Regions from separate parts of the Aliiglaciecola sp. LCG003 genome, predicted to be linked through region 1. Evidence: predicted binding sites of a transcription regulator. Region 1 holds the regulator's gene; each other region holds the start of a gene.
What was found. The regulator FNR, encoded in region 1, switches genes on or off when oxygen is low (the NO sensors DNR and NnrR bind a similar motif). The targets are predictions, from matches to a motif close to TTGATCTAGATCAA.
Positions count from the first base shown of each region.

Region 1 (10,923 bases):
ACCATCCTGCAGTAAGTTTTTGACATCAGCTAAAAAGCGTTGCTGTTGATCGCAAGCTTGCAATTCTTGTTCTTTGTTGAGGGTTTGGCACCAGCTAAATCTTGCATCTATATCGGCCCCAAAGTCAGCTTGATGCGTGGTTATCCAATCACCATGGACTTGCCATATTTCTCGACCTTGTAAAACTCTAAACGCGTGGCTGGCTATAGTGCATTTTTGCTCAGAAATAATGTCACTATATATCGGTGTGTTCGGTAACCTAGTCGCACACCAATCTAAAAATTCCTGCTCAAAATCGCATAAAGAAGCTAAGGCACTCAAAACAACAGGCGTGGACAATTTATCTTCAGCATTGGTTGTGTTAGAAACTAGTTCGTTCGCCACTAATATAGATTGGTCAATTGTAGAGGTTATCCAGCCTACCGTATCAAAACTGGGAGCCAATGGCACTACGCCACTATTATCGACTGCGCTATGGGTTGGTCTGAATCCTACAAGTCCGTTATAACTGGCGGGGACCCGAATAGAGCCGCCGGTATCTGTTCCTAAACCCACGTCAGCCAAACTACGGCCAACCGCCACCGCCGAACCGCTGGTTGAGCCACCACAAAAACGTTCATCGCTCAAGCAATTGAGCAAAGCAGGGTAATGAACATTCTGTCCATTTAAACTATATGCTAGCTCATCGGTTATGGTTTTACCCAGCAAACGTGCACCAGCATTTTCTAGAGATGTCACTGCTGGCGCTGTGCTATTAGATGGAAGATGGGTTGCCTGCCAAGCGGGGTTACCCGCGCCGGTTACTAAACCTTTTATATCAAACAGATCTTTAATGGCTACTGTCATGCCAGATAAGGCTAACTTGCTTGAGTGATTTTGCTTGGGGTCAAATTCAACTAAAAAAGGAGAGTTAAAAGATGTTTCCATATTATTATTTGTAATGAATTATCATTACATGAAACATCTGTTTCAAATAATAGTCAAGAGAAACATCATTCTAATTCATCTAATTGCTTATAAATAGCCGAAATTGCCTGTATACGGTGATTTCCAGACTGTTTAGTAAAGTTGAGAATTTGATTGCAGATGACAGAGATGACACTCATTGGGGCAGAATAACTATCTAGAGGAAGCTCTTGGCCCAATTGACAGATGAATAACTGCTTGACATCATCCCGATACAATTGTGCTGATGGATCGGCCATCAATACCAGCTGTGAGCTAGGCAAATACTTTATAAGTTGCTGTACCACTTTGGGGCGGCGTCTAAAGGCAACGAGTATGACTAATTCATCATCGGCGATATCTTCCATTTCTTCGCCAAGGGTTTGGCCGGGTAGGGGCAATAATCTTACTTTTCCTCGTATCTGTAAAAGCTGTTGCCGAAAATGCAGCGCCACCGGATAACTATTTCGAAAACCAATTAGGGTGATACGCGACGCTTTGAGTATGGACTGTACTAATTCTTCAATGTCTTCGGGTTTAACATTATCCCAAGTTTGTCGGATCCGTTCTAACTCTTGGGTGACGTAATCATTGTCGCTATGTTGCAAGGTTAATGGGTAACCCGAATGCCGCACATTACGTAATTCTTCTTTTACATCTTGGTGGTTTGCATAGCCTAGTTGGCGGAAAAAACGACTGACTGTTGCTTTCGAGGTTAGGGTTATTTCAGCTATTTCAGCCACCGAAAGGGTTAATACTTCCATAGGGTTCTGCTGAAGATAGTTTGCAATTTTTCGCCCATTTGGGGAGAGCTGCTGGTAACATTGCTCGATACGTGAAACAAATTTAGAATTTGGCAAAACAGTTTATCTATTTACATGCAAGTGTTGGGGTAAGTGTAACTAACTTTTAGTTGATCTTGAAACAAGTTAATTACACCCGCCATTAACTAACCTAATTTGTCGGTATCAAGAAAATGCAGAAATTAACTAAAAATACCCGTGTCGTGGTGCTAACTGGTGCTGGCATTTCTGCCGAGTCAGGGCTTAAAACCTTTAGAGACAAAGATGGACTATGGGAGAATCATCCCGTTGAAGAGGTTGCTACACCAGAGGCATTCAGCAGTCATCCAGAATTGGTGTATCGTTTCTATAATCAGCGAAGGGCACAATTATTAGACTCAAACCTGAATCCTAATGAGGGACATCGGGCATTAGCTAGCTTAGAAGAGTATTTACAAGATAATTTGCTCGTAGTCACGCAAAACGTTGATAATCTTCACGAGCGGGCAGGGACTAAGCGGCTGATCCATATGCATGGTGATTTACTTAGTTATCGCTGTTGCTCTAGTGGACGTGTAGTTACGACCATTGAAGACTATGACCAAAGTAGTCGTTGCCATTGCTGCCAGCCCAGCCATGCTATTCGTCCCAACATTGTCTGGTTTGGTGAGATGCCAATGCAGATGGATAGGATTTATCAGCGTTTAGCTGAAGCTGAGTTATTTATTGCAATCGGCACATCAGGGCAGGTATACCCAGCAGCAGGTTTTGTGCAAGAAGCTAAGTTAAATGGTGCATTTTGTGTGGAGTTAAATCTTCAACCAAGCGTTGGCCACAGTACTTTTGATGAAGCCCATTATGGTTTGGGCTCAAAAATAATACCTCTATATATACAAGGGCTTTTAAATTAATGGAATTTAGTCAGTTAACACCTTACTGGATGGAGTTTGCCGCCATCGCCACCTTACATTTCTTTGCGGTAGCAAGCCCTGGCCCTGATTTTGCTGTGGTACTAAAGCAAAGCATCACCTATGGCCGCAGGGCGGCCATTTATACTAGTATTGGGGTGGGCACCGCTATATTTCTACACGTGACCTATTCTTTACTCGGAATCGGATTGTTGATCAAAACAACCCCTTGGTTGTTCCAAGTATTTGCCTATGCCGCCGCAGCATATCTCGTATATTTAGGCTGGGGGGCGCTGCGCAGTCAGCCTATGCAATTACCGATGGATAATTCAAATATGCCGCAAGAGGAGTTGTCGTTGAATCATATTAGCGGTCGAAAATCTTTTTTTATCGGTTTTGTTACTAATGGACTTAATCCCAAAGCTACCCTATTTTTTCTGACCGTTTTTGCCGTGGCGGTATCGCCACAAACTCCAATGTTAATCAAATCCTTTTACGGTATCTATTTAGCAGTTGCGACAGGTATATGGTTTGTGTTTTTATCACTGATCCTCAGTGGCTCTAAAATTAGAGAAGTGTTGACCCATAATGGTTATATATTCGATAGAATAATGGGCGTCATCCTAATCGTGTTAGCGATCAATTTGGTATGGTCAGCGTGAATGAACAAATAGCCCAGCATGGATCCGTGCAATTCATGTATAATTATTGTTGAGCTAAACTAGTAACAGGTACATTTTTAATACATGCAGCAAAAACCTCACAACGGCTACTCCAATCGCATCGAAGATAATCTTAATGGTAGCTATAATTTCGATGTAAAATACGTATTACTCCAAGGCTGGAAAAATACCCTGGCATCTTTTGGCCTGTTTTTTCAGATGATGCTACTGATTTTCCTAATTGGTTCTTTGATTGCCGCTATTTATTTAAAAGTTGAGGGGATTGAGCAAGTGGAGCAAATTACCCTCGATCTGATTACTGCATTCGATTTAATTATTCGAATATTGCTCGCGCCTTTAGTTGCCTCACTAATGATGCAAGGCGCCAAGGCGCACGTAAAACAAAGTGGCAAAGTACTAGACGTATTCTCCTTTATGTCGCAGACCCTGCCCATTTGTGTGGTTACCATTTTTACTTTGGTATTGACCATGGTGGGTATCAACCTGCTTATTTTACCGGGCATCTATATTATGATAGCCACAGGCTTTGCTGTGATGTTGGTTGCGGATAAAAATTTAACACCCTTCGCCAGTATTTGGTTGTCTATCCGAATGGTGAATAAATATTTTGTTGGTTTTTTGCTCGTCAATCTAGTCTTTTTTGGTCTATTGTTACTTACAGCATTTACCTATGGGCTAGGTCTTGTTCTCCTAGTGCCTTTTTATTTTAATGTTAAAGGCGTTCTCTATTGTGAGTTATTTGGCTATCAATCCACACTAGAGGATACACAACCTGTAGCTTCTAATGAGAGTAAATTTGATGCATAACCCCGATACCTTTACCTTTAGCCGAATCTTATATTTATCTTCGATTTGGATATTTGGCGTAGTTGTCCTGAGTTATCCATTTTTATTTCCCCCGGAAAAGGAATTTAATGATCCTAGTGATAGTTATATTCCTTTTAAAGAAGCAGATTTACCCGACTTTTCCTCTGTACGACAGGTAGTCGAGCGTAAAAAAGCCTTTTTCGATTACTTGACCCCAGCAATTAATAATCACAACACTATCATAATCAGAAAGCGTCAGTTTTTACATACCATTGAGCACAAGGTTAATAGTCACAAATCCTTGACCCTTAAAGAGAAACACAGACTCAAAAAAATGGCCAAGACTTATCGCGTTGATACTGACTTACCTAAACAGGAAATCGTCGCCAAATTATTAAAACGGATAGATGTCATTCCGCCAGAGCTGGTGTTAATGCAAGCCGCTAATGAATCAGCTTGGGGCACATCACGCTTTGCCAGAGAGGGCTATAACTTTTTTGGTCTTTGGTGTTTTCGCAAAGGCTGCGGATTTGTGCCAAAATCACGAAACGACGGTGCGGCTCACGAGGTAGCAAAATTTAAAAATTTAGACACCGCCATGGCGACCTATTTTCGCAATCTAAATCGACATTATGCGTATGAAGATTTACGCACTATTCGACACCAGCTACGTAGTAATCATCAACCCATCACAGCAGAGGCATTAGCTAAAGGTCTGCATCGCTATTCAGAGCGGGGAGAGGATTACATTGATGAATTAATAAAAATGATCAGATTCAACCGGAAGTTTATAAATCAATGAAAAAACTAGTAATAATAGTTCTAAATTTGTTCATTTTTAATAGTATCGCTGAACCCTTGAGTGTTGACTATGGCAACTTCTATAGTCATTTGAAAAAAATTGATGACGAAGATACACCAGCATTGCAGTTTGCTTTTGGTTTTAAAAATATCGATGGCTCGGGCTTGTGCCATATTAAACAAGTAAAAATTGTCACCCAAAAAGTAACCCTTCCCGTAGAGATAACCGCTGAGCAACGGTTTTTACTGCCAACCGAAAAAGCATTAAAACAAGCTAAAGCTATGGTTGTTCTCACACTTACAGAAGCGAATAATAAATGCGATATGTCTGTTCAGTTGGAAACCAAAAATAAGTATCTGAAAACCCAATATAGCAATCAAGAATTAGTCGATTTACTAAATCAATACGACCAATTTTTTGATGATATGGGTGGTTTTTTATCGTTCATGATGCCAGATGTGGATGGCTTGAATTTTCATATTGAGAACTTAGCAGTACAGCCCATGGCACAGGGTGTAGTTAGCGATAATGGCCATATCTTTCTCTCAAAAAGCTGGATAGAGCAGGGCAAGGACTTAACCTTATCTTCTGCTCCACATCGCATCACTGCGATTACGAAGCAGTAGTGCTACTTAGGCACCAAAGGTAGTTACACCATGCGGAGTTGGTATTTGATCTGTTCGGCAACGCGCATAACACTCTGACGACCTTCTTCGATTAACTCTTCTGCTCGATGGAATTCCATTATGCCGAAATCTCGCAACTGAGGCTCTATTAAAATGTCAGGTGGGTCGCCAGCTAATCGTGAGCGTGTTACACGGGCCTGCAAGATATCCAATGAGCTAGACATAACACCCAGCATGCTTGGACTAGAGTCCATCGATTTTAACTTCACCGGATGAGACTTGGCCTCCGCAGCCATTGGCTGTACTTCAGGGATTTCCATATTAGCCGTATTGATACCTGCGACCTCTGAGGCATCACTATGTGTGGGTGATTGAGTCACGTCTTCAGCTGTAGCTGTTAAGTCATCTAAATCTTGAATTGCGCCCAATTCGGCATTGGCTTCGGTAGATTCATCTTCTTTTTTAAATTTACCGCCAAAAATGCGCTGCATAAAAGACTGTCCTTTTTCAAAGAAGTCATTTGTACGTTGCTGATTGTGTTCATGTTCTTTCTGAAATGATAGCTGTAATTCAGGTCTAAAGTCTGCACTTAAATTTACCGCGAAAACGAAATCGGCGCCTAAATGCCGACAAATATTGACGGGTACCGGATTAACAACTGCGCCATCAACCAACCATCTGCCTTGATAAGAAACTGGTGGGAATAATGCTGGAATGGCACAGGAAGCACGCACCGCTTGCCCGATTGGGCCATCTAAAAATGACACCTCTTTACCACTATATAAATCTGTCGCAACCACACCAAAAGGTTTAATTAGCTGGTCAAAATTTTCCGCACAAAAGTTATCTTCCAAGGCTTTAAAAACTTTATTCCCGCTGGCTAAAGCCCCTTTACGAATGCCAATACCCATTAAACCAAATACTTGCCATTCGGTTAGAGAGCTTGCCCATTCAGCTAAAGGCTCAAGTTTACCACTAGCATAGGCTGCACCTACATAGGCGCCAATAGAACAACCGGCTACTACGTCTATCTTAATGCCCATTTCTTCTAGTGCCTGAATAATACCGATGTGGGCCCATCCTCTGGCTGCACCGCTACCTAAAGCCAAACCTATTTTCATTTATTTTATTACCCTTGACTTAAATTGATGATGTTGACTACTTCCGACTGCTCATTGGCTGGTTGGAAATCCACTTCATCAAAACCAATGTCGCCACCTTGATAGGGCGTTCCCTGTGTTTGTAAATTAGTAAAGTCAAATAAAGTGGAGTCAGCAAGATGAGACGGAACCACATTTTGCATCGCCTTAAACATGCTCTCAATTCGGCCGGGAAAGCGCTTGTTCCAGTCCTGCAGCATTTGCTTAATCACTTTTCGCTGCAAGTTCTCTTGAGAGCCACACAGATTACAAGGAATAATGGGAAACTCGACAATATCAGAATACTTTGTAATATCGCTTTCAGAACAATATGCAAGAGGGCGAATGACCATTTGCTGACCATCATCACTAACCAGTTTAGGTGGCATAGATTTTAGTCTACCGCCGTAGAACATATTCAAAAATAGGGTTTCAAGCATGTCGTCCCTATGGTGACCTAAAGCAATTTTAGTGGCCCCTAAGCGTGTGGCCGTTTTGTATAAAATACCTCTGCGAAGACGAGAACATAACGAACAAGTTGTTTTGCCCTCAGGCACTTTGTCCATCACTATCGAATAGGTATCTTCTGTAACGATTTCATAGCTTACGTCAATCTTATCTAAATAATTGGGTAGCACATGAGCGGGAAAGCCTGGCTGTTTTTGATCAAGATTAACCGCAATCAAATCAAAGTTGATTGGGGCATGACGTTTTAAAAACATCAAGATATCCAACATGGTGTAACTGTCTTTGCCTCCTGACAGGCAAACCATAATTTTGTCGCCATCTTCGATCATATTAAAATCGGCAATAGTTTTACCAACATTGCGACGTAGGCGTTTTTGCAATTTGTTAAAACTGTATTTCTTATTTTCAGGTAATGTGTCTAATTTGCTCATGAATTTCCTACAACTTGGCGGCGCTTGCGGCGATGGATTATAGCGAAAACCCAGAAAATAGAAACGCCACTTAGCCAGAAAATCAATTAAACTAGGGGTTAGCGCTTAATCGGGCAGTCAAATTCGTCAGGTTTCAACGCGAGTATGTCACAGTTCAGGGAATCCACGACATGTTCAGCGGTATTACCCATCAATGCAGCGGTGATACCAGTACGTCCAATTGAGCCCATAATTAAAAGTTCTGCGTCGATCTCTTCTGCAATTTGCGGAATAACATGCTCAGGTAAGCCCTCTCGAACATAGATACGAGCAGGGGATATTTTATACTGGGCACCATGTTCATGCATAGCATCGATATGATGCTGCTTAACCGCCTCGGTATACCCAACCGGATCGAACTCGGGGATTTCAATGGCGATATTCACCGGTGTACCCGCGTAGGAATTTACCAAGTTGGCGTTGCCATTTAACAGTTGAGCAAAAACCTGACAAGATTGGCTAACCTTGTGGTTCAAATTTTTGTGTTCTTCATCTTCAGTATTGATATCTATAGCGGCCAAAACATTACCATTATCCGGCCAATCATGATCTTTGACTAGCAACACCGGAACAGGTGATTTTCGCAACAAGTGCCAGTCAGTTGGAGTAAAAATAACAGACTTTAAGCTATCGTGTTGCTGCGTCCCTTTAACGATTAAATCGTAACTATTATCAATGACTTCATACAGAATACTTTCGAAAGGGCGGTTATGCCAAACAACTTTAATATCGACAGATTGACTACATCCAGTAACCAAGGGTTCTACGATATCTGCTAGCCAATCGGTTTTTTCATCTACGATAGCTTGGCGCATAGTTTCACGCTCATCAATCGATAACATAGTGGTCATTTCATATGAGAAGTCGTAGATACATAGCAATGCGGTAATACTGGCGCCGGTTTTTTGAGCAATATTCATGGCGCGCAGTAATGATTTTTGCTGTGTGACAGAAGGATCCATTACCGCAAGTATTTTATTAAAAGCTGACATAATATCTCCCTGTAGTATTGACGGAATCTAACTTGCGAACGACTCAAAATGAGAAGCTATTTCTAGCAAAATATAAACGCACCTAGCTTTATTAATACTAAACTAATTGCAGGAATTAGCGAATATCACCCGCATTTTACGTATCTAATTTGCACTAACTGTTTGATCACCCAACTTTTGCTGCAGTAAAGCCACATCTATAACTTGAATTAATTTACCATCAACTTTAATCACATGTTCTTTTTGGAAGCGTGTCAGTAAGCGGCTGACTGTTTCCACCGTTAAACCTAGGTGATTGCCAATCTCGTTGCGGGTCATGGTGAGATTAAACTCGCTTGACGAAAAACCTCGACTGGCGAATCTTTGCGATATGTTAACCAAAAAATGGGCCATGCGCTCTTCAGCGGTTCGCTTATTTAATAGCATCATCATATTGTGGTCTTGGTTAATTTCAGTGCTCATGATTTTCAACATTTCCCGTCTTAAACTGGGAAGTTGCTCACTCATAGTATCCAGCTTATCGTAGGGCAATTCACAGATCATGGATGTCTCCATAGCCTGCGTATAACTTTGATACTTTTCGGAATATATTCCATCAAAACCAACAATATCACCAGGGAAATGAAAGCCAGTGATCTGCTGTTCTCCATCTCGTGAGGTAATATAGGATTTAAAAGAACCGCTACGAATAGCAAATAAAGAGGTGAATTTTTGCCCCGGAATGGTTAATTGGTCACTTTTTTGTAGAGGTCGTTTACGTTCGATTATATCATCCAGACGTTGCATCTCTGTTTCATTGAGGGAAACAGGAATACATAAATGGTTGAAGCTACAATTTTGACAGCGAATACCGAAATCAGTTTGACCAGTCATAGTTATCCATACTTTTTAGCTCTAGTTTTTCACCAATTATGGATGGCGCGGTGGCATAAAAGCAAGCCGAATATGAAAAGCAGCATTGCTATACAGTGTCGGACCCATCTTTTTGCTAACCATATTTTAATACTATTTGCACTGGCTCCCATAGCCAACATAACAGGTAACGTGCCTAGGCCAAAACAAAACATAGTTAAAGCACCGGATATCGCGCTGCCGCTGGAGACACTCCAAGTTAGCGTTGAGTATACCAGTCCACAAGGTAACCATCCCCAAATCATGCCATACGGCAGGGCATACAGGGGGGATTTAAAAGGGATGAAACGTTTTGATAAGGGGCTAATTCGACGCCATACAATAGCCCCAGCTTTCTCCAAGTAAGCTAATGCATTTGACCATCTACCAATGTATAACGCTAACATTAACATCAATATGCCGCCAATTAGGGACAGCGCTTGTGGGTTGATATAAGCATTGGTTGTCACCAGCACCCCGAAATACCCAGCAAGAGCACCCGCGAACGTGTATGAGCTTATCCGCCCAAGATTATAAGCAAGTAAATAAGGCAAACGAGGCTGCTTAGCAGGGAGCATAAACGTAAAGGAAGTAACAATACCACCACACATTCCTGCACAATGGACGCTACCCGCTAAGCCTATTAATAGTGCAGAAAACCAGGTGAAATCCGTCATTTATAGCGGCTCTTTAGGGGCAGATGGGGATTTTTCATTCTCCTCCCCAGCTTCAATTGGCTTAGCGTGGGACTTAATGTCGTCGTCGAACAAAATATTGTAGCCTTGACGTTCAAGATCTTCGAATTGATTGGACTTTACCGCCCAAAAGAATACGGCAATTGCGATCAGTACTAACAAAATGGCAATCGGGATTAACACATATATGATACTCATATTGGACTACCTTAGCGTTACGAACGCATTAAACGTACCGAGTTAACCACTACTATAATCGAGCTTAAGGACATGCCAATTACAGCCATCCAGGGACTTAAGTACCCCAATACCGCTAAGGGCGTAATGAATAAATTATAGCCGATCGCCCAGCTCATATTTTGTTTAACTTTGCGTCTAGCTTTGCTGCCCATATCAAAAATAGTGGTAACTGCACTAAGCCTATTATTCAGCAGTATAATATCTGCCGAGCGCTTGGACATATCAGCTGCACTGCCCACTGCAACTGATACATCAGCCCTGGCTAAAACCGGTGCATCATTAATTCCATCACCTACCATCATAACCATTTTATGCCGGCTTTGTAGCGTTTCAATGAAAGCAAGCTTCTGTGATGGTGTCTGATTAGCCATAATCTTTTTGATGCCAATTTGCTGAGCAACTTGTTGGGCATTACGGTGATTATCCCCGCTTAGCATATATACATCATGATTAGATAAAGACGCGATCAGTTCAG
Region 1 covers NZ_CP128185.1:2,211,152-2,222,074, forward strand. The annotation lists gene QR722_RS09435 (amidase) at 1-927, opposite strand, end outside; gene QR722_RS09440 (MurR/RpiR family transcriptional regulator) at 993-1,805, opposite strand; gene cobB (Sir2 family NAD+-dependent deacetylase) at 1,922-2,638, shown strand; gene QR722_RS09450 (LysE family translocator) at 2,638-3,297, shown strand; gene QR722_RS09455 (hypothetical protein) at 3,382-4,125, shown strand; gene QR722_RS09460 (glucosaminidase domain-containing protein) at 4,103-4,927, shown strand; gene QR722_RS09465 (DUF2987 domain-containing protein) at 4,924-5,553, shown strand; gene QR722_RS09470 (patatin-like phospholipase family protein) at 5,577-6,674, opposite strand; gene ttcA (tRNA 2-thiocytidine(32) synthetase TtcA) at 6,683-7,591, opposite strand; gene uspE (universal stress protein UspE) at 7,690-8,622, opposite strand; gene fnr (fumarate/nitrate reduction transcriptional regulator Fnr) at 8,767-9,495, opposite strand; gene QR722_RS09490 (sulfite exporter TauE/SafE family protein) at 9,525-10,190, opposite strand; gene ccoS (cbb3-type cytochrome oxidase assembly protein CcoS) at 10,191-10,406, opposite strand; gene QR722_RS09500 (heavy metal translocating P-type ATPase) at 10,424-10,923, opposite strand, start outside.

Region 2 (10,923 bases), 1.3 Mb from region 1:
TTCTTGTGTGGTCCGCGGGTTACCGTTAACCCCCAAGTGATTAGTGGTGCAACATCCCCTGGCCAACAGCGCTGAATAGGTAGTTTGGCTAAATCAACTTCGTCACCAGTCAGCACAACCTGCTGACAGACTCCTTTACGGACCTCTTTGGCTGGCATATTTAGCACTTGCTTGAGAACAGGAAGTTTATCCCATAAATCTTTAATCCCTTTGGGCGGCTCTGGTTCTTTTAAATACGCCAACAATTTACCCACTTCACGCAGAGACTCTACTGACTCTTGGCCCATACCCAAGGCAACCCGTTCTGGTGTGCCAAATAAATTAGCTAAAACAGGAATACTATGACCTTTTGGATTCTCAAATAGTATCGCAGGACCGCCTGCACGAAGGGTACGGTCGGCAATTTCAGTCATTTCTAGATCAGTATCTATTTCAAGATTTATTCTTTTCAACTGGCCTATTTTTTCCAGTTGTTCGATAAAATCCCTTAAGTCTTTGTATTTCATATTAAACCGCTATAGCTATTGAGCTGATTAGTATAAACCTGTAAGCGTGCATATACGAGTGCAGGTCAACTTAGGTTTAAAATTTAATTTGTTAATTTTTTGTAATTAAACGAATTCAAGGATAGTCTAGAGCTAGGTGTATTCAACAATAGGACAACTAATGCAACGGAGTTACGACTATATACCAGCGAGCAGCTGTACGTCCTGTGCGTGCAGCTCAACGAGTATGTCAAAGAGCACTCGCGCCATAGAGCATGCCACTGTGACTACAGATCAGGCTAGATTAAAAGCGTCGAGCCAACAATATGTCAAACGAAAATAGACTAATACAACTTGCAAAGAGGAATCTATGCCATTTAATCAACAATTGACAGATGAGCTAAACTTGATTTTAAAATTCCCGAATAAAAGCTTATTGCAGGGACTAAAAATCCATCATGATGCAGATCCCGCTGTAATTGACGCCGCCCAAAGGTTATACGATAAGGGTATTGTCAGCCAACCAGACGGCGGTTACTTAACAGACCTAGGCCACGACTTAGCTGAACATGCACAAGTTATTCAATCCGCACTGACAATAACCTGAAAAATCTAAGTATCTATCTGTGATAGCATCACCTGACAGGTTATAGATTTTTTAATCATTATTTAATGGCGGTTCACAAATAACCTTAAACCGCTGTTTAATTTTCTATTTTGTTGGTTCCTTCAATTTGCCAGTAGGGCTCAATTCATAGATCGCCTTTTTAATCTTGAGTATTTCTAGCGAATGTCGATACACTTAATATCAACCGATTAATTAATATAGTGATGGGATCTTCAACATGAGACTGCTCAAACCTTTTTTTAGCACCCTGTGTATTATCATGTTTACCTCGTTAGCTCAAAGTGCCGAGCAAATTAAAGCTGTTGAGCTATATACCCAAGACCAATTGCTAAGCTTGATTGAACGAAACGAACATCTGACTCAAGTGGTATTGGACCGTTGTCAACTGATCCAAGACATAGAGGCACGTGCCGATACCTTAAAAATTCCAGCCTTTCAGTTTCTATGGGGTGATATGCTGGCTTGGGGAGTGTGCGTAGACGCAGAACCTGTTCGCGGTATCAATTATATGAAAGAAGCAGCAGACCAAGGATTAGCTCCAGCCTTAGAACAGCTTGGCCGCTACTACTCCCAAGGCAAATTGGTCCAGCAAGACCAACAAAGAGCGGTAATATATTTGCGTGAAGCAGCCGCCTTAGGTAATTTGTCGGCGCAAATTCAGTTGGCTGAGTTATTTATTCAGGGATTCGGCAGCCCCTACGATTATGAAGAAGCTTATCACTGGCTATACAACGCTATAACTGCTGACAAAGATACCCATAAGAAAATTGCCCGTCAGATGCAAGGGCTAGAAAAGTTAATGCACCCAAAAGCGGTAAGAAAAGCTAAACGCCCACTAGACAGCTAAGTGCCATATCGTAATGTGAGTGCTTACTCACCACCTTTATTTTGTTGAAAGATTTCAAATTGGTCAGGTAAATATTTGGCTAGCTCACCGGAAAGATTAATATAAGTTTTAAGCGCATCAGGCAAAGAAGCGAAAATGGCCGGTAAATGGTTTAGAAGTTTATGATTATTGACTTTTTTTGCTTGTTTGATTGCAAGAGGTACGTTGCCAAACGTACTAAACATCATTAGACAATGTTTCAAATCACGCTTGAAGATGAATAACTTCTCTGGCATTTCATTAGATACATGCTCCCAACATCCTTGCCAGATTGACTCCAACTGTGCGTGTCCGGCCAGTAAACCAGTCAACCACTGACTTACTTCGATGTTTTCATCGGCATCGACCGGCAATAACTGACCTTTCATCGGAAATTCAATTTGATCCATTCGCATTTGTTGCAGTTGCTCTTGCAATAAGCCCATCAAGATTTGGGCTATTTTCTCCATGTCATCTTCATTGGCGATTTGTCCATGCTTGCGAAATGCCCAAGCTAACCAATCTTCTGGCAGGGGAATTTCGGGAGCCGCGCACACTGCAAAGATTAAGCCGTGGATATGCAATTCAGAATGCAAAATTTGCTTATAATCTTGGGTATAAAGTCCTTTTAATTGTTGTTGGTAATTTGGACTGGCAAATGGCAATTCAGGCTCCTTACTGTTCAATTGAGAGAGTCAATCGTCTATCTTATCTGAGAATTTAGGCCCTTTGGCGCTTTTTTAAGTGGATTAAACTTAAAATGACCTAAATCCATTGACATGCACCGCAAATGAAATGTTATAGTGTATCAACTGTTACAACATAACATTAACTCAACTTTGGACGGAATTAATCGTGTTGACCCTCAAGCACTCAACTATCTTTTCGGCAATTGCCTTGTCTTTTTCTATCCCAATCAATGCCCAAGAGCTAGCCAAGCCTACGCAAAAAGATGAGCACGAAATCGAAAAGCTAATTATCACATCCAACCCATTAAATCGTACCGTATTGCAATCAGCAACGCCGGTATCGATTATCGCCGGGGATGATTTAGAATCGCGCATAGCCCCAACCCTTGGGGAGACCCTTAAAAATGTACCTGGGGTTAATAGCACTTATTTTGGGCCAGTTTCAAGCAGTCCAATCATTAGAGGCTTAGATGGTCCTAGAGTAAAAGTACTACAAAATGGTTTAGATGTATCTGATGCATCAAGAATTGGTCCCGATCATGTAGTATCCAGTGAAGCCGCCAACGCTAGCCAAATTGAAGTACTCAGAGGGCCCGCAACACTTTTGTATGGAAGTGGCGCAATTGGCGGGGTCGTCAATGTGGTAGATAACAGATTACCCACCGAGCAGCGGGATGAAGTTGAAGGTAAAGTCAGCTATTTACACGACAGCGTATCCAGTGAAGATTTACTCAATATCAATATAGATGGTGGTGCAGATCAATGGTTGTGGCACCTTGATGCTTTCGATCGTAAAACAGAAGACTATTCCATACCAGGCTCGGCAGAAATAGGCGAGGATCATGAGGATGGCAAGTTAGATAACACCTTCATTGATGCTCGGGGTTATTCTGCTGGTTTAGGGTGGACGTCAGATGATCTCAATCTCGCCGTGTCAGTTGGCAACCTGCAAAGTGATTATGGTATTCCGGGTCACTCACATGATGAAGAGCTCGCGGATGAAGCGTCCCACGAGGAACAAGCACCTCCATTTGGCCGCTTAAATCAAGATCGTTATCAACTACTTATCGATTGGCAAAATTTGCAAGGCTTGCTGTCAGAAATTCATTTTAGAAGTGCTTACACTGATTATTCTCACAGTGAAATAGAAGGCGGTGAGGTAGGTACGACCTTCACCAACGAGTCGAACGAATACAGATTATGGGGAAATCATCAGGTTTTCCATGGATGGGAAGGCGTAATTGGCTTAAATTACACCAAAGGAGACTTTTCAGCCTTAGGTGACGAGGCCTTCACTCCACCTTCCAAAAGTCACTCGTATGCACTATTTATACTCGAAGAAAAACCCCTAGGTGATGTTCTTTTGCAATTAGGTAGCCGCTATGAAAAGACCGACATTGCCATTGACAATGACTTCTTCAATTTTCAGTCCGAAGACGCTCAACAAGCTGACGACAAAATATATTTCGATAAGCAAAATTTTTCCGCCCTTAGTCTATCGGCGGGCGCCGTTTGGACAATAAGTCCGCAACACACCCTTTCAACTAATTTCGCACACTCTCAGCGCGCTCCAACCGCCTCTGAATTATTTGCCAACGGTTTACATATCGCAACAGGGACTTACGAACTGGGTATGGCATTTGATATAGATGAGCAACATATTGATGATCACGAATCCTTGCATATCGTTCAAACTCAACGTTCGATACAAAAAGAGAAGTCGAATAATGTTGATCTTACTTATCACCTAACCACTGAAGAAATCGAAGCAACAATCAGTCTATTTTACAATCAAATCGATAACTATGTTTTTCAACAAAATAGTGGTTTATATATTGAAGAGCATGTGGAAGAGGAGGCAGAAGAAGGTCATGATGAACATCAATCCCCGATCTATGTTTTTCGCCAGCAAGATGCTGACATTTATGGCTTTGAGGCCGAATTGGACTGGCATTTCAGCAACAACATGCGCCTAGAAACCTACCTCGACAAAACCCTTGCACAGCTCAAAAATGGCCAAAATGTGCCTCGTATTCCGCCGTTTAGATTAGGTGCCGAGCTGCACTGGGAAGATACCAAATGGCATGCAGAGGTCGGCGCCACCTACTACGCCCAACAGGACAATATAGCCGAATTCGAAACTAGCACACAAGGCTACACGTTAGTGAATGCGGCTTTTAATTATTATCTAGACTTAGGCGATAACGAACTGGTTTTGTTTGCCCGTGCAAACAACCTGACTAATCGAGAAGCAAGAGTACATGCCTCTTTTATAAAGGATGTTGCCCCGCTACCAGGACGTTCGGTGGTGCTGGGCGCTAGAATGATGTTTTAGACTAAGTCACGGAAATATCGCTACACTGATTGTGATATCGGTGTGGCGAATGCTACTCCGCTTAAAACTATGCTATGAATTTCCCCGTAAGCTTGCTACCGTTTTAGCCACTTTCTCAAACCAATTGATAAATATGAAAAAATTTGGGCCTGCCTTACTCATCACCGCCGCATTTATCGGTCCTGGCACCGTCACCACGGCGTCTATGGCGGGTGCTAACTTTGGCTATGCACTGGTTTGGGCCTTACTATTTTCAGTTATTGCCACATTCGTATTACAAGAAATGGCTGCACGTCTGGGTCTGGTTACAGGCAGAGGCTTGGCTGAGGCGATTAGGAATCAATTTAGTGGAGTCGGTAAATGGATTGTAATAACCTTAGTGGTAAGTGCTATTGGGGCAGGTAATGCAGCGTATCAGGCAGGCAATTTAACCGGCGCTGCCTTAGGTCTCTCCTCGGTAATGGGGGGCTCGATTGTACAATGGGTTTGCTTGCTAGCGACTATTGCTATAGCGCTGCTTATCAGTGGTAAATTCGTGCTAATAGAAAAGGTGCTTATCGCCTTAGTCTTATTGATGTCGTTGGTATTTTTAATCACAATGCTCATGGCTGGCCCTGATTTCGCAGCAATGTTCACAGGTTTAATGTCTTTTTCTGCGCCAACGGGCAGCGAGTTAATGATTATCGCGTTAATTGGCACCACAGTAGTACCCTACAACCTATTCCTACATGCCAGCATAGTAGCCAGGAAGCCACCCGTCAGGTCCCAACTCAACCAAGCTATCAGTGATAGCAGGATGGATTCCGCCCTATCCATTGGGATAGGCGGCGTTGTCACCTTTGCCGTCTTATCTTGCGCAGCTACCGCTTTTTTTGCGACCCAAACCCAGTTGCAAGCTACCAATATAGCCCTGCAGTTGGAACCTTTACTCGGTACTTACGCCAACTTGTTTTTTGCCACTGGGCTGTTTGCTGCAGGGCTGACCAGTTCCATTACGGCGCCGCTAGCAGCGGCTTATGCGGTGTGTGGAGCGCTTGGTTGGCGTACTGAGCTGACGAATATACGCTTCAAAATAGTTTGGCTGGCCGTCATTGTAATTGGTGTATTGTTCGCAAGCTTAGGCATCAAACCGTTAGCCGCTATTTTGTTTGCCCAAGCGACCAATGGGTTACTGTTACCTATTATTGCGCTGTTTTTAATTTACACAATGAACAACAAAACCCTGCTTGGCGAACACAAAAATGGTGTGCTGGCCAACTTGCTAGGAGGCGTTATAGTATTATTTGTGTCCGCTCTAGGCTTATATAAATTGAGTCAATTGTTTTTATAAGGCCTTCAGTAAGAGCAAAGCGCTTAAGCTTTAAAACGTTTAAAGGCTTCTTCTAGCATACTCTTGGGACAGGCAAAGTTAATTCTGACAAAATTTTTGTCGCCAAAGTCAATTCCCGGAGATGGTCCAACTCCTTTACTCTCAAAATATTGTTGCGGGTCATCCACGCCCAAACCACTAGCATCTATCCAAGCTAAGAAGGTTGCCTCCACATTGAGTAATCTCAAGCCATCAATAGTATCAACCTGCTGTTGAATAAAGGCCAAATTTTCACGCAAATAGTCGAGTAACTGCTGATGCCATTCATCGCATTGGGTGAATGCAACTTCGGTCGCGACTAAACCCATAATATTTGCCCAGGGCACCATGCCCTGCATTCCTGCTTGGAATTTAGTGCGTAAGGCCTTATTCGGGATAATCGCAAATGAGGTGCCTAAACCGGCAATATTGAAGGTTTTACTTGCAGCCATTAAGGTAATAGAGTTTTGCTCCAAACCTGCAATATTACCCGCGGGTAGATGTTTTTTAGTTACATCTAGGATCAAGTCACAATGAATCTCATCAGAACACAATTTTACATCATGCTGAGCGCAAATTTGCGCCACTTTTTGCATTTCTTGTTCATTGAGGACAGAACCAACTGGATTCATCGGATTGCACAATATAAGCAGTTTACATTTAGGGTCTTTAGCTGCGGATTCCAACTGCGCATAATTTAGCGTCCAGCGGCCTTCAACTTCTAAAGTGTCAATCTCCACTCGGTTGAGATTGTGCAGCGCAGGTGCGGCACGCAGTGGTGGATAATTAGGAGTTTGAATTAAGACCGTATCACCTGGGCTACAATATGCTTTACAAGCAACATTGAATGCAGGTACTACACCGGGTGTCCAAACTATCCATTCTTCTTTGATATCCCAATCATGTTTGACCGACAACCAGCGTTTGACTGCTTGATTAGCAGGTGCATAATGCGCTGGTAAGGTATAGCCAAATAGACCATGTTCAACACGTTGACTTAACGCTTGGATAATAGGTTCTGGAGAGGCAAATTCACTATCAGCAACCCACATGGGAAGAATATCCCGCTGCTTATATTTTTCCCATTTAAAAGCATAAGTAGAGGAGCGATCGATGATGTCATCAAACTGCATGAATTGACCCTTAATTAGTGGTTCAGACAAAGCACGTATTACCCAATTCAGTTGAGCAAATTACTTACTTTTTCGGTTAAATCATAGTTTTTGAACGGTATGGCGATGAAATCGGTGGCACCAGCTTTGCGAGCAGAGATAACTAGTTGGCGTGTTGGGTTACCAGTAACCATTAAAAATGGTAGTTGTCTATTTTTTTTACGCAATGCTTTCAATACTTCTAAACCATCATTTTCCGGCATATTCCAATCACAAATTATCAAGCTTAAATGATTTAGGTCATTAGCATTAACGAAGTCTATGGCTTCTGTACCAGAGCTAGCTGCTATAATATGGCCCTCAACACACTCCTCAAGGATCAATTGTAATAACTCTAACGTGATGCGGTCATCATCTACAATTAATACGTTGTGCACAGCAAATTCACCTTTCTTTCATCGTTCAAAAAGCCAATTAAATATACCCTTTGAAATTCAATTTGAACAACCTATTTTCTTCTAATATATGTTTAATCTCCTTCACTAAGCGGTTCATTGATGCAGATCAATACGCCAAAGTTAGGGGATAGCTAGCATACCAACATCACTTCAGGAGATTATTATGAAACAAAATGTTGGTATTTTAGACACAGCAATACGCTCAGTTATCGCTTTAGCGTTACTGGCAGTAGCGGTTGAAGGTATTTACGGATTAACCATAAGTTTAATACTTGGTGCCCTTGGTGCTATTCTCTTTGTAACTAGCAGTTTTGGTGTGTGCTTGCTGTACAAGGCATTAGGAATCGATACTTATGCTGATTTTCGAGACGATTCTTATCACCCCAACTAAGTGAAAATCTCTCAAAACAAGCCTAATTGTGAACTGGTAATTTGTTCGAAAGATTGACCAACAAAGGGCAATATGCCTTCTGCGATGGGCCGTATTTGCTTTTCTATGTAGTGCTCATAATCCAGACGCGAGCTTACATACTCAATAGGTTGAGGGCCATCTAGGGTTATCACATAGCTGATCCAACCTTTGTGTTGATATTGTAGTGGCTTACCAAGTTTTTGATTTTGTTGATCAGCAAGTCTGGCGGCTTTGACATGGGGCGGCACATTCTTGGTATATTTATCAAGTCGCTGTCGAAGACGCTTGCGATAGACTAAGTCTGAATCTCTGTTGGCTTGGCGAATATCATCTATTACGCCTAGCATATATGACGTGATATCTTGACCATCGAATACTCTCTGATACAGCGTCTGCTGAAATATCTTTGCAATGGCTGTCCAATCGGAACGTACCGTTTCCAAGCCTTTAAAAATAAGTTCAGTGTCACCATTACGGGTTCGTTTAACCCCAGCATAGCGCTTCTTACTGCCCAGCTCCGAACCTCGTATAGTTGGCATCAAAAAGGTTTCGAATAAGGTTTCAAACTCTATTTCCAGATGGCAATCTAACTGGTATTCAAGCTTTAATTTCTGCTGCCACTGCTGGTTAATGCTAGTCTCAAGCTGTTGGCCGATACGCTGCGCTTCCTCAGGGCTAGATACGTGCTCCAACCAAACGAATGTAGAATCTGTGTCTCCATATATCACTTTATAGCCGCATTGTTCTATCCAACTTGCGGTGGTTTGCATGATCTCATGCCCTCGCAAGGTGATAGAACTGGCTAAGCGAGTATCATAAAACGGACAACCTCCTGAGCCCAGCACACCGTAAAATGAATTCATCAATATTTTGATTGCTTGGGAACGAGCAGAGTTCTGCTGACGCTTGGCTTCATCTCTTTGCTTCCACAGACTATCTATGATGTCCGGTAAAAAATGTTTGTCTCTTGAAAATAATGCACCCCGAAAACCAGGGATCGCGTCATCGGGTTGTGCCAAACCTTCCACCAGCCCTAAGGGGTCAATTTTGAATGTGCGGATAATAGATGGATATAGACTTTTGAAATCTAGCACCAGAACATTTTTATACAGTCCTGGCTGGGATGTCATTACGTAGCCGCCGGGGCTTGCTAATCCACCGTCAATTGGACGATTTGGCGAAATGAAACCTGCGCGATGTAATTTAGGTAAGTACAAATTGATGAAAGCCGCAACGGAGCCGCCCATCCGGTCTAATTCCAAACCGGTGATTTGACTTCTGAGGATCAAATAGTCGATTAACTTGGTGTGCTGAAAAATCTCCTCGACCAAGATACAGTCTTGCAGGTTGTATCTAGCAAGTTTAATTTTGTCATGCTGGAAATCATGGGTGATTGCCGCCACACGATTATCTACATCTTCTATTTGTTTGCTTTTACCCAGTAACTGTTCAGAGACATGTTGCAATGAGAAACTATCGAAGTGATAAGTTGCCGTTTTGAGGCTATCAATACCATCAATCACCACTCTACCAGCAATGCTGACAAAACCCTGCTGACTATCGCCCTTGGGTTCGCGCCAAAATACCTCACTGTTGTCACGGCCTAATTTGAGCTTAATGTTATTTAATTTTGCACGCTCGACCAACAGCCTAAAATCAAAATTAACCACATTCCAACCAATGATAATATCAGGGTCCTGATGGCCAATAACCAGCATCAATTGTTGTAATAAGTCGGACTCATCCGCTGCCCATGTAATCCAATCATCTTCACCTTGAGGGTTGCCGATCATGATGACTCGTTTGAAATTTAGAGCGCTTAAGCCAACGGAATAGAGCTCACCATTTAGGCTACATTCAATATCTAGTGACAATAGGGTAAATTGCGGAACATATTCAGCCGGTTTTAATTTAGCATTTTCATATTGTGTGTAAGTATTGGGGGCACTGGGGGAGGTAGCGACTTGTCGTCCGACAAAATTTGCACTTGCGCAAATAAAGCGCTCCATCAAATAGCGATCAGTTAACCGAATATCGTTTTCATAGCTTGTAATAGCCGCTACATTCAGCACTTCTCTGGCACGATAAAATTGACTATTGGATTGAAAGTACAACCCCTCCACGCGTTGGTGGGTAAAGGTTTTAAGCGACAACTCCTTAGCTAACACCTTTAATCCAGCTGCGAGCAGTACTTGCTTTGCTCGACTAGCTTCTGATTTAGCGACAAACATAACAGCTTGTTGTGCTTGCGTAATTAATTTAACGGGGCCAGAATCCGTGCTTAACCAGAATTCTAAGTAGGTTTGACCGCTTCGTTCAATTTGATTGCGGGTTAAAACAAAACCTCGATGGGTAGACGCTGCAGACAGGAGTTAACTTCCAATATAAAAACAGTACAGTTTGGAGTATAGCAATTTCAGACTTCCAATTGCAGCAATGTAGAATGATTTTCTCGGTAGGTAACGACTTGGTCTCTCCCCCCACGCTTAGCTTGATAAAGCGCTTTATCACATCTTAACAATAAACTTTCGATTGACTCACCGGCTTGATATAAGGATAGGCCAATTGATATTGATAAGCTCAGACCCGAT
Region 2 covers NZ_CP128185.1:876,588-887,510, reverse strand. The annotation lists gene ubiD (4-hydroxy-3-polyprenylbenzoate decarboxylase) at 1-506, opposite strand, end outside; gene QR722_RS03665 (TIGR02647 family protein) at 856-1,092, shown strand; gene QR722_RS03660 (tetratricopeptide repeat protein) at 1,373-1,960, shown strand; gene QR722_RS03655 (UPF0149 family protein) at 1,984-2,643, opposite strand; gene QR722_RS03650 (TonB-dependent receptor) at 2,834-5,002, shown strand; gene QR722_RS03645 (Nramp family divalent metal transporter) at 5,136-6,332, shown strand; gene QR722_RS03640 (MalY/PatB family protein) at 6,356-7,483, opposite strand; gene QR722_RS03635 (response regulator) at 7,531-7,899, opposite strand; gene QR722_RS03630 (YgaP family membrane protein) at 8,084-8,311, shown strand; gene QR722_RS03625 (DNA polymerase II) at 8,323-10,701, opposite strand; gene QR722_RS03620 (GGDEF domain-containing protein) at 10,749-10,923, opposite strand, start outside.
Region 2: the regulator FNR is predicted to act here: its motif matches at 8,017-8,030, upstream of QR722_RS03630 (YgaP family membrane protein).

Region 3 (10,923 bases), 2.0 Mb from region 1:
CCAAACTCTTTTTCCAGTAACAAGCCCGAAGTTGCTTCCCAAATATCGGCGTTGTGTTGTTTGTCAATTTCAAACAATGCTCCCCAATCCGCCCAATATTGACCTTGTTCGGTGATCATCCAGCGGGCTTCTAGTTCATAGCCTTGCAGGCCAAAATCGTCGTTGCTATCTCTTGCGCCGATAAAGTAGGCTTCCACGGTTACACCTTCAGAAATAGCATGACCAAATGCGATTCGTTGGGTGAGTAAATTGCCTTCATCATTTTGACGGGAAGCAAAGCGCCATTCCACTTCCCGTTCATTGGGCAACACATAAGGATGGTAGACCTTATCTACCGCGCCTTCATTTGCAAATGATTGCAGCATCGGCAGCATCCATAAAATAGTGCAAAAAAAGAATTTAAGCCTCATAACCTAGGTTCCAAATTAGTGTGTGTTGTTCGATTTAGCAAAAGGCTAACAATTAAGGGCGCAATCAAAGCAATCAGATAGATAGATAAATAAGCACTGGTTGGAGATGATTCATAGCCGAATAAGGTTGCTAAAAACTCTCCCACTTCATTTTCATCCGATATTATCTGGCTACTATTCCAAAGTTGTTCTGAGGTGATCCAATTAATTTGTTGCAGCAAATTGGCTATATGGGCCACCTGACCGCTAACAAATAACAATAAAAGTCCTTTGCTAACAGTGAAGCTGGTGAGTGGCTTGAGTAAAAGTACTAACAAGGTAGCGATACTGGTACAAATACCTACACCCAATGCAAGGCCGATAAACAAGGAGGAATTATTGCCATCTAGTCTCCAGAAACTAGAGAAAAATACCATCGCATTTGTAGTGTTCAATACAATTATACAGGTGGATACCGCTGCAGCCATTAACAGTAAGCTAGTCTTGTTTTGCGTGGTATTAACGAAGCAATAAATGCCAGCAAATATAAGGTAACTCAATATATGCAAACTGATTTGGAAAAATTCGTAGCCATTTCCGTCGAACCAAGAGGAGACAGTGCCAATCTCTTGAAACACTAAGAAACTTAAAATTAGGCCAACAATGGAGCCTGGTACCAGCCACTTAGGCCATTTAGCAATTAGCACCACTAAAAGTGCCAATGACCAGAAAATGGGCAACGCATCTCTTAAAAACAACACCACAGCATTACTCAGCATCTAAGTTCTCCACAACCTGCACGAAACCGACCGCGCTGTTTGGGTGATACTCGCCGAAAAAGCGGTAGCGTCCGGCCTTCAATGGTCCAACAAAGATGCTCGCGCGACTGTTACCAAATATTACTTTTTCACGGTTTAGGTCAAAACTATCAATTTCTTCTGGTGTAGCATCCTGATTTATAAAAGTTACTTTAACTTTTTGATGTGCAGGAATTTGTATTTCTGCGGGATAAAAAAGATGGTCTTTAATGTAGACTTCAACTTCTTTCATCGCGTAACTGGTAAAAGGCAGTAATCCTATAACCAGGAATAAAGTCGCTTGCACGGCGACTAGCGCTGGGAGGTTAGTGATTAGTCGAGTCATAGCGGATTCAACACCACGGATACATGCAAGCCGCCAAGTTCAGAAGTGCCCAAGCTCAAACGTCCTGTATGCATTCTAACAACTTGTTCCACTATGGATAAGCCTAGCCCGCTACCTTCTATCTTACTTTTGTTGTGAATTTTACCGCGAAAAAAACGCTCTGTGGCAAGGGCCCGTTCATCTTCTGGCATACCAGGCCCTGAATCTTCCACGTCTATCATTAAAGCTCCATCGATGAGCTGGATTTTGCAGTGAATTGCACCATTCTCAGGTGCATATTTATTGGCATTCGCGATTAGGTTTTGCAATAAAGTATAAAGTGCAAACTCACTGCTTTGGAAGTTATCAGCTCCCCCATTCAGTTCAATCACTTGGTTTTTTCTGTCAATATTAGGATAAATATCAGAAATCACTTTTTGCGCGACGTTATAAGGATTGCAGATCTCAAAATCTGTTTTGGTTAGTTCTGGATTGGTCCGACTGAGCAACAGTATCTGATTAACCACGTGGATCATTCTATCTGTATCTGCTTGTAGTTGAGTAATGTCATCATGATGATCTAAGCAAGCCTGCTGCAAATTATGCAGATTGATCTTTAGTACACTCAAAGGTGTGCGTAATTCATGGGCGGCATGACTGGCAAATTGTTTTTCTCTGGCAAATGCAGCATTCAAACGGTGTAAAAGCGTATTTAGGGTGAAAACCGCTGGTGCCAATTCCTTCGGAGTACGAGACAATATGATAGTGCTGAAATCATTGTCTGGGCGTCGCGACAACTGTTTGGTTAGCTCTCGAAGAGGAGCAAGGCCATAGGTTACCAAGGCAAATATGGCCAAGGCTAAAAATGGAATGCTCACTAACAGGGGAGTCATCGCTGCAAACATCATCTCTTCAGTTAATTCAAAGCGAGTTTTCAACGGCTGAGCAACGAATACCCATTTACTGGTTACATCATCGAAAGAAGCATACACCCGCCAACGTTGAGCATTGAAATTCTGATCAGAATAACCTTGGGAAAAACCACTGATTGGTTGCTGCGGGGCATTGCTGGTGCGCACCAGAAGAGTGTCATTATTCCAGTGCTGAATAGCCAAATCCTCGTTACTCGCCAAAATTGTCTGTTGTTCGGTATTGGGCAAGGAAGACATACTTTTTGCAATGGTTCTGAGTTCGGCATCGAATAAACGTGAGGACATTTCCATGCCTGAACGATAACCCTGCAACGCGGCAATAAAGCTGATAAGCGCGATGGCTGAAATCAGCAGCAAGGTAAGATATTGACGAATAGAGCTCATTAAGCGGTATAGGCCCGTTGATTTACGCTATAGCCAACGCCCCGTACTGTTTTGATGAAATCCGCCGGTAGTTTTTTGCGTAAGTTATGGATATGGACTTCTATAGTGTTACTCGCAACTTCATCACCCCATTCATACAGCTTGCTCTCAAGTTGATGTTTAGATTGGATTCGACCCACGTTTTCCATCAGTGATTTTAACAGGGTAAATTCTCGTCTGGAGGTTTCTACAGACTCTCCATCGATTAATAACAGATGATTTGTCGCATCTAATCGCACTGGGCCGCATTCAATGACGGATTGTTGTGAGGTGCCTAAACGACGTTCCATTACTCGTAATCGAGCTAATAGTTCGTCCATATCAAAAGGTTTAGCTAAATAATCGTCGGCGCCTTTATCCAACCCTTCTATCTTGTCTAGTAAAGTGTCTCTGGCGGTTAAGATTAAAGTGGGTATGGTATTTTTGTTACGGCGAATGGTGTCCAGTAACTTCAATCCATCCATATCGGGTAGCCCCAAATCGAGCACCAATAAGTTACTTTCATTGTCAGCCAGTGCTAGCAAAGCATCTTTACCATTGTGGACGCAATTTACCGCATAGTTTTGCTGGCGCAAAGACTTACTCAGCGCTTCGGATAGGGCTAAATCGTCTTCAACTAATAGTATTTTCATGATGTTGCTAACCCCTGGTGACGATAAACAGATTATATTATTAAATTGCATCTAATATAACCTTGTTTACCTTAAGGCTTCCTTAATTAGCACGGGTTTTATTGACCCAATGTTTTAAGTTCCAGTTTTCGTATAAGGTCCATATATGGTTTTCAGTGGACGTATCGCGCAGCATATGTAATTTTTGATCTTTTAAGCGTGACATAAAGCGGTCAAATTCCCGTTGGTTGGCAAATTCCATCACCAACATATGTTGCCGTGAATTCCCCTTAATACTGCGGACTGGATTGGTACCAGAGCATACCGGCCTAGCATCAAGATCAATAAGTTGTTGGGTGGCAAGTTTGACATATTGCCGATATGTATCTTCTTCACCCTCGACAATGTCATACAGGTTTAAGGCATATATCATTATGGTATTCCAATTCTGATGGCTAATTATTAGATCTGTTCGTAGTATTTGGGGTAAATACACGGAATGAACTTAGCCTTCAATATAAAATGGCTAAATATAACAAGAGTATAGGTTAAATAGCGCTTGGCGGCTAAAATAGAAAAAGGCGCCGCAGCGCCTGACATTTTAATTATTAGCAGATTAAAACTTATAGCCAACGGTTAATGAATATACAAAGGGATCAATATCAACATCTACACTGCCTTTGCTTCCGTTCAAGTCGAAAGTTGCCTGTGTATTTATGTCGATATATCGCACCGATGCATTTACTAGCCAATTGTCATTTAATATATAATCAAAGCCCGCTTGGGCAGACAAGCCGAAGGAGTTATCTAATTTCAACTGACTGAAACCAGCCTGTCTGTTTGCTCCGGTAAATTCCTCATCAAAGAACACCGTATAATTTATGCCTAAGCCGACATAGGGTTGGAAGCTATCCATTGCAGACCCAAAGTGGTAGTTGGCGGAAAGTGTTGGAGGTAAATGCTTACTACTACCTAAGGATCCTACTGTATCTAGGGTAATGTCATGCTCGAAGGGTGTTGCAGCAAGTAATTCAAGTGCCCAATTAGGGCTTAAAAAGTAAGCGATATTCAATCCCAATTGGGTATCATTGTCGACCCCTACTCCTACACCTAAATCACTGTTGGCGACATATACATTGGAGCTAGACTCATCCGGTGCAACAGTGGTTAGACCGGCCCTAACCACAATGTCGCCAGTGTTGTATGCGCTGGCGATGGGAGCAGAAGCTGCTAAGGCGCTTGCTAATAATAAGGTTTTTCTGTTCATGTATTTCTCCAAGCTAAATGTGTAAAAGTTCAATACCCATAGCTTATAGAAATGATTGCTGATGATATTGATCTGGCGCAACTTCGAATCAGCAAAAGATTGATGCAAATCAATTGAATAGCTTAATCAGTCTTTTATTACCCCGAAGTGAATTTGAGAACTATTTTTGTCACCACTAAAATGATAATTACCGTAAAATACCTTTATGACAATTGAATGGAAGTAGAATGGATCTTTTATCTGAGCAAATAGAATTTATCAATGAGTTGGACAAACTAAAAGCAGTGCAACGTAAAACCTTGGTTCAATCCGCTGATAATCGCCAAGAGAACAGTGCCGAACACAGTTGGCATATAGCTCTTGTTGCTCAAGTCTTTGCGGAACATGCTGAAGTAGGCACGGATATGCAGCGAGTTGTGTCGATGTTGTTAATCCACGACATTGTTGAAATTGACGCTGGTGATATGTTTGCCTTCGCCCATGATGATCATCACCAGGAGCAGGCGTTAAAAGAAATAGCAGCGGCTAATCGCATTTTTGGCCTACTACCAGATTCTATGGCAGAAACTTTTAAATCCCTGTGGTTTGAATTTGAGCAGGCAACTAGCGTAGATGCTCGTTTTGCCAAAGCAATGGACCGGGTCCTGCCAGTTTTCCAGAACATGTCAAATGGCGGTGGAAGTTGGAAAATACACGGTGTGGCAAAACAGCAAGTGCTAAAACGAAATGCCTATCTGCAAGACAGTGCTCCAGCCCTTTGGGACTATGTTAATCAACAATTGGATTTGGCCGTTTCGAAGGGCTGGTTAACTGAGTAAGGACTTACTAGTTGAATGGGGTGCAACAGTCAAATTTGTCCAAAAAAAAGCCCGAATGATTCGGGCTTTCAAATCTACTACGTCGACTAAGTTTCACTCAGGCCTAATTTCTTCTCTAGATAGTGGATGTTAGTTCCACCGTTAAAGAAGTTTTCATCCGCCATAATACTTTGTTGTAAAGGAATATTGGTTTTTATTCCTTCTATCACCAACTCATCTAATGCATGACGCATTCGGGCGATAGCAACATCACGATTTTCTCCGTAAGCGATTAACTTACCGATCATCGAATCATAATGCGGTGGTACGCTATAACCAGCATAGATATGAGATTCCCAACGAATTCCGAATCCACCTGGGGAATGGAACATATTGATTTTTCCGGGACTTGGCATAAAGGTCTCAGGATCTTCAGCATTAATTCGGCACTCGATGGCGTGTCCGCGCAAGTGCACATCTTTTTGCTCAATGGACAAAGGTTGCCCTGCGGCTATGCGCAGTTGCTCTTTAATTAAGTCAACGCCGGAAATCATCTCAGAAACCGGATGTTCCACCTGAATTCGGGTATTCATCTCAATAAAGTAGAAATCGCCATTTTCATATAGAAATTCAAAGGTCCCGGCGCCACGATAGCCAATTTCGATACAGGCTTTACGGCAACGTTCACCAATTCTTTCCCTAGTTTCAGAATTAATTCCAGGTGCCGGGGCTTCTTCCACCACTTTTTGGTGACGGCGCTGCATCGAACAGTCCCGCTCTCCTAGGTGAATCGCATTGCCTTGACCGTCTGAAAGCACCTGTATTTCGATGTGCCGTGGATTTTCTAGGAATTTTTCCATGTATACCACATCATTGCCAAATGCCGCACCCGCTTCAGCTTTCGTCATAGCGATGGAGTTGATCAGTTCTTTTTCAGACCTCACCACCCGCATCCCTCGACCACCACCACCACCGGCAGCTTTAACGATAATCGGATATCCAATACGTTTAGCAATTTTTTTGTTACTTTCAGCATCTTCAGTCAATGGACCGTCAGAGCCTGGAACACAGGGCACACCGGCTTTCTTCATGGAGTTTATAGCTGAAACTTTGTCGCCCATGAGCAAGATAGTTTCTGGCTTTGGACCAATAAATATAAAGCCGCTTTTCTCCACTGCCTCAGCAAACTCGGCATTTTCGGCTAAAAACCCATAGCCAGGATGAATCGCCACAGAATTAGATACCTCGGCGGCAGCAATAATTCTAGGAATATTGAGATAGCTTTCGGTGGCTGAAGCACGACCGATACAAATGGATTCATCGGCCAGCAACACATGTTTGAGATCTTTATCGGCAGTTGAATGAACCGCCACTGTCTTGATACCAAGCTCTTTACAAGCTCTTAGAATTCGCAGTGCTATTTCACCACGATTAGCAATTAAAACTTTATCAAGCATGATAATTGGCCCGCTTATTCAATGACAAACATTGGCTGATCGAATTCTACAGGTTCTTGGTTGTCGACCAGAATCTGCTTCACTACACCGGCTTTATCTGCTTCTATTTGGTTCATCATTTTCATCGCTTCGATGATACATAAGGTATCACCAACATTGACTTTCTGGCCTACTTCAACAAAAGCTTTTGAGCCCGGTGATGAAGAACGGTAGAAGGTACCCACCATAGGTGACTTAAGCACGTGACCAGACACTTCTTCAGCAACTGGTGCAGCAACTGCTGCGGCTACAGGTGCTGCCGCAACTGCAACCGGTTGAGGTGCATATTGCATTGGCGCGGCAACGTGTGAACTACCGCGATGTATGCGAACTGATTCTTCACCTTCGGTAATTTCTAATTCAGAAATACCAGACTCTTCAACCAGCTCGATTAATTTTTTTATTTTACGAATATCCATTAATACTCTCTTTTAACTGTGTTTAAGTTATTTTTCACAAAACCGTTTAGCTGCTAACAATGCAGCTTCGTAACCATATTCGCCCAATCCGCAAATGACGCCTTTGGCCACATCTGAAAGATAGGAGTGTTGTCTAAATGCTTCTCTGGCATGGACGTTTGACAGGTGTACTTCAATAAAAGGAATACTTACACTTAATAATGCATCGCGGATAGCGACGCTGGTATGTGTAAATGCGCCCGGATTTATCAAAATAAAATCAACTTTGCCCATAGCTCCATGGATAGCATTGATAATTTCGTGCTCAGCGTTAGACTGAATATGCTGCAAAGCAATATTTTGCTGCTGCGCTATACTGGTCAGATGCGCCACAATATCAGCTAAGCTTCTGGAGCCGTAAATCTCAGGCTCTCGCTTACCTAACATATTTAAATTAGGACCATTGAGTAATAAAAATTTCACGAAAATGCCGCTATCTTCTGCTAAAAACTACATATGTGTACTTTTCACCGATTTTTCTTCAAAGTCAAATTATAACCGTTCAAAAAAGCATCAGCTGAAAGCTTCTTTTTCCAATTATAATGAAAGTTAGCGAATTAGCAGCAAAATACTGGTCTTATCAGCGACGATTGGCGATATTGGCTGTGATGAGATTTGTAACATGTTTATTTAATTCATATCGGTATAAACTTATCTATAACATGGGTTTACCATTGCGGACAATCGATTGAATTATCTTGCGCATATCCACTTAGGGCATGTCACTGCCACCAGTATGCTGGGTAACTTTTTGGGTGACTTTGTAAAAGGTAGTGACCTTAGTTACTTGCCCGAGAGCATCCGGCACGGAGTGTGGATGCATCGAAAAATTGATTCATACACAGACAGGCATCGCCTAGTAAAACAGTTGAAAGCTAGTTTTCCGCCTAACATTAGAAGGATGGCAGGGGTAATCATCGATATATATTTTGACTTTTTACTTTGCAAGCACTGGTATAGATACTGTGTAACACCCTTGTCGCATATTTTAGATAGGTTTTATCAGCAACTTGGCCAACAACCGTTAGCGTTAATTGGCCGCTATAATGCGGTGAGAGACAGCCTGTTAAGTAAACGTTGGCTGGCTGAATATCAGTCCCTAGAGGGCTGTGTTCGTGCCTTTAAGCAGATCGAAGCTCGCTTAAACTATAGAATTAAATTCTCGGAAGATGCACGGCAGTATCTCACTATCAATGGGGACCATCTTGAACAACAATTTTTGGAATTTTATCCAGAATTGCTAGAATTTACGCAAACTATTAATCGAAATTCAATATAGGTAGCTCGAAAATGTCGATACATGAAATAAAACATCCACTAATTCTGCATAAGATAGGCTTGATGCGAGCCGCCGGGGTGAGTAGCAAAGACTTCCGTGAGCTAGCCAGTGAAGTCGGTAACCTTTTAACCTATGAAGCGACCAGAGAACTTGAAACCGAAGTAGTGAATATTAAGGGTTGGTCAGGAAAGCAAATTAAGACCAACAAAATTAAAGGCAAAAAAATCACTGTTGTGCCTATTTTGAGAGCTGGCCTTGGCATGTTAGATGGTGTGCTAAGGTTGATTCCAAATGCCAAAATCAGTGTGGTTGGCCTGTACCGTGATGAAGAGACCCTGCAGCCGGTGGCATATTTTGACAAAGTGGTAAGTGATGTATCACAGCGAACGGCACTTATTGTTGATCCTATGCTGGCAACTGGAGGCACCTTAATCGCCACTATTGACTTACTCAAAAGTAAAGGATGTAAGCACATTATGGGCTTGTTTTTGGTGGCTGCACCGGAAGGAATTGAAGCGGTCACTAGTAAACATCCCGACGTAGATATTTATGTCGCGGCAATAGATGATAAATTAAATGAGCATGGCTATATACTTCCCGGCCTCGGTGATGCTGGTGACAAAATATTCGGTACAAGGTAAATCATTTAGGGACTTATCCATAATAATCACTCAAGACTAATTAGCGATCCCTTATTTATTAGGTTAATCAGTCGGTTACTCTTTGGTTTTAGCTAGATTAGGTGTAAGCTGAATACTTCCTGCGCACAGCTATCTAATAATAGTTGAAACGAATTTGACAGTATCATTTTTTGGAGTGCTTTTTAATTTTGTTTGAAAAGCTAAGTTTTTCGTTCGTGTTAAATCGGTTCACATGCTGCAAATGCATGTGGATTTCGATGCTTTTTATTTGGACACTATTCGCCAGTGCGCTAGCTGCACCGCTTATCAGTGAACCTAAGTTTATTCAATTATCTACCTCGCAAGGTCTTTCCCAAGACACGGTGAATGATTTATTGCTAGATACTAATGGCTTTTTATGGATTGCCACGGTTTCCGGCTTAAATCGATTTGATGGTTATCGAGTAAGTCAATTTGATGGAAATCAGCAGCAATTAGCTGACTTATCAATTGAAGTGGTGTTTGAGGATATCGATGGCAACATCTGGGTAGGCTCGTCCCATCTAGGTCTATACAAAATAGACACCTCAACTGGCAATACAATTTTGATTGAGCCCTTTGCTGAGGAAGGTGCTGATAGATCAGATCCCATCACCAGTATCAGCCAATTCTCTTTCAATCAGTTGTTGGTAACGACCCAAAGAGGCGTGGCGCTAGTTAATACCGATGTGGCTACGGTATCCTATTTGTATGTCTTACCAGAAGCACAGCAAAAGTCTCGGTTTAGAATCAATCAAGCGCTGTTTGTGGATAATAAATTACTATTAGCCCGGCAAAATGGCTTATTTTGGATTGACCTGCAACAGCAAACTGAGCAACAAATTACTTTGGCTAGATTGTCACAGGCTGAACCTGTGCATAGCTTGCTACTAAAACAAGATGGTCAAATATTAATTGGCTCTCAGGCGGGTTTGTTCAGTACCAATGTATCCATGTTAGCGAATAATCAAGTTGAAGAGCATGCCTTAAATACGGCGGTGCTGAGTATGCATGATAGCCCGTCAGGCCTTTATTTAGGCACAGAAGATGGATTATACAGTTATGATCTAGCCTCCCAGCAATTACAGCACTTCTTCAGACCAAGTGATAGCCGCTACTACTTGTCTTCGGACAATATTTCTGCAATGCAACTAGATAAACGAGGCAATTTGTGGCTCGGCTCGCAGTTTGAAGGAGCGTTATATTGGTCAACGAAAAGCGTAAAGTTTGAGAATGTCAGGCAGCGACCAGATGAAGAAAATCAATTAAGTAGCAACAGTGTCACCAGTTTTGCACAATTTGATGACGAAGGGTTATGGGTTGGCACTCAAAACGGATTAAATTATTATGATTTTGCTGAACATGAAATAACTGGTTACTGGATGTTGGCGAATGAGATCGGGAGGGAGCATGCGCTGATCCGCCATCTGGTCAAATGGAGCGAAAACTTATTATTAGTTAATACGGCAAATGGCCTGTTCTCGTTCAAT
Region 3 covers NZ_CP128185.1:4,191,006-4,201,928, reverse strand. The annotation lists gene QR722_RS18350 (hypothetical protein) at 1-365, opposite strand, end outside; gene QR722_RS18345 (hypothetical protein) at 407-1,168, opposite strand; gene QR722_RS18340 (cupredoxin domain-containing protein) at 1,158-1,439, opposite strand; gene QR722_RS18335 (sensor histidine kinase) at 1,529-2,827, opposite strand; gene QR722_RS18330 (response regulator) at 2,827-3,498, opposite strand; gene QR722_RS18325 (hypothetical protein) at 3,581-3,910, opposite strand; gene QR722_RS18320 (OmpW family outer membrane protein) at 4,094-4,744, opposite strand; gene QR722_RS18315 (HD domain-containing protein) at 4,972-5,562, shown strand; gene accC (acetyl-CoA carboxylase biotin carboxylase subunit) at 5,649-6,998, opposite strand; gene accB (acetyl-CoA carboxylase biotin carboxyl carrier protein) at 7,013-7,456, opposite strand; gene aroQ (type II 3-dehydroquinate dehydratase) at 7,484-7,918, opposite strand; gene QR722_RS18295 (acyl carrier protein phosphodiesterase) at 8,184-8,774, shown strand; gene upp (uracil phosphoribosyltransferase) at 8,786-9,415, shown strand; gene QR722_RS18285 (EAL domain-containing protein) at 9,673-10,923, shown strand, end outside.
Region 3: the regulator FNR is predicted to act here: its motif matches at 4,844-4,857, upstream of QR722_RS18320 (OmpW family outer membrane protein).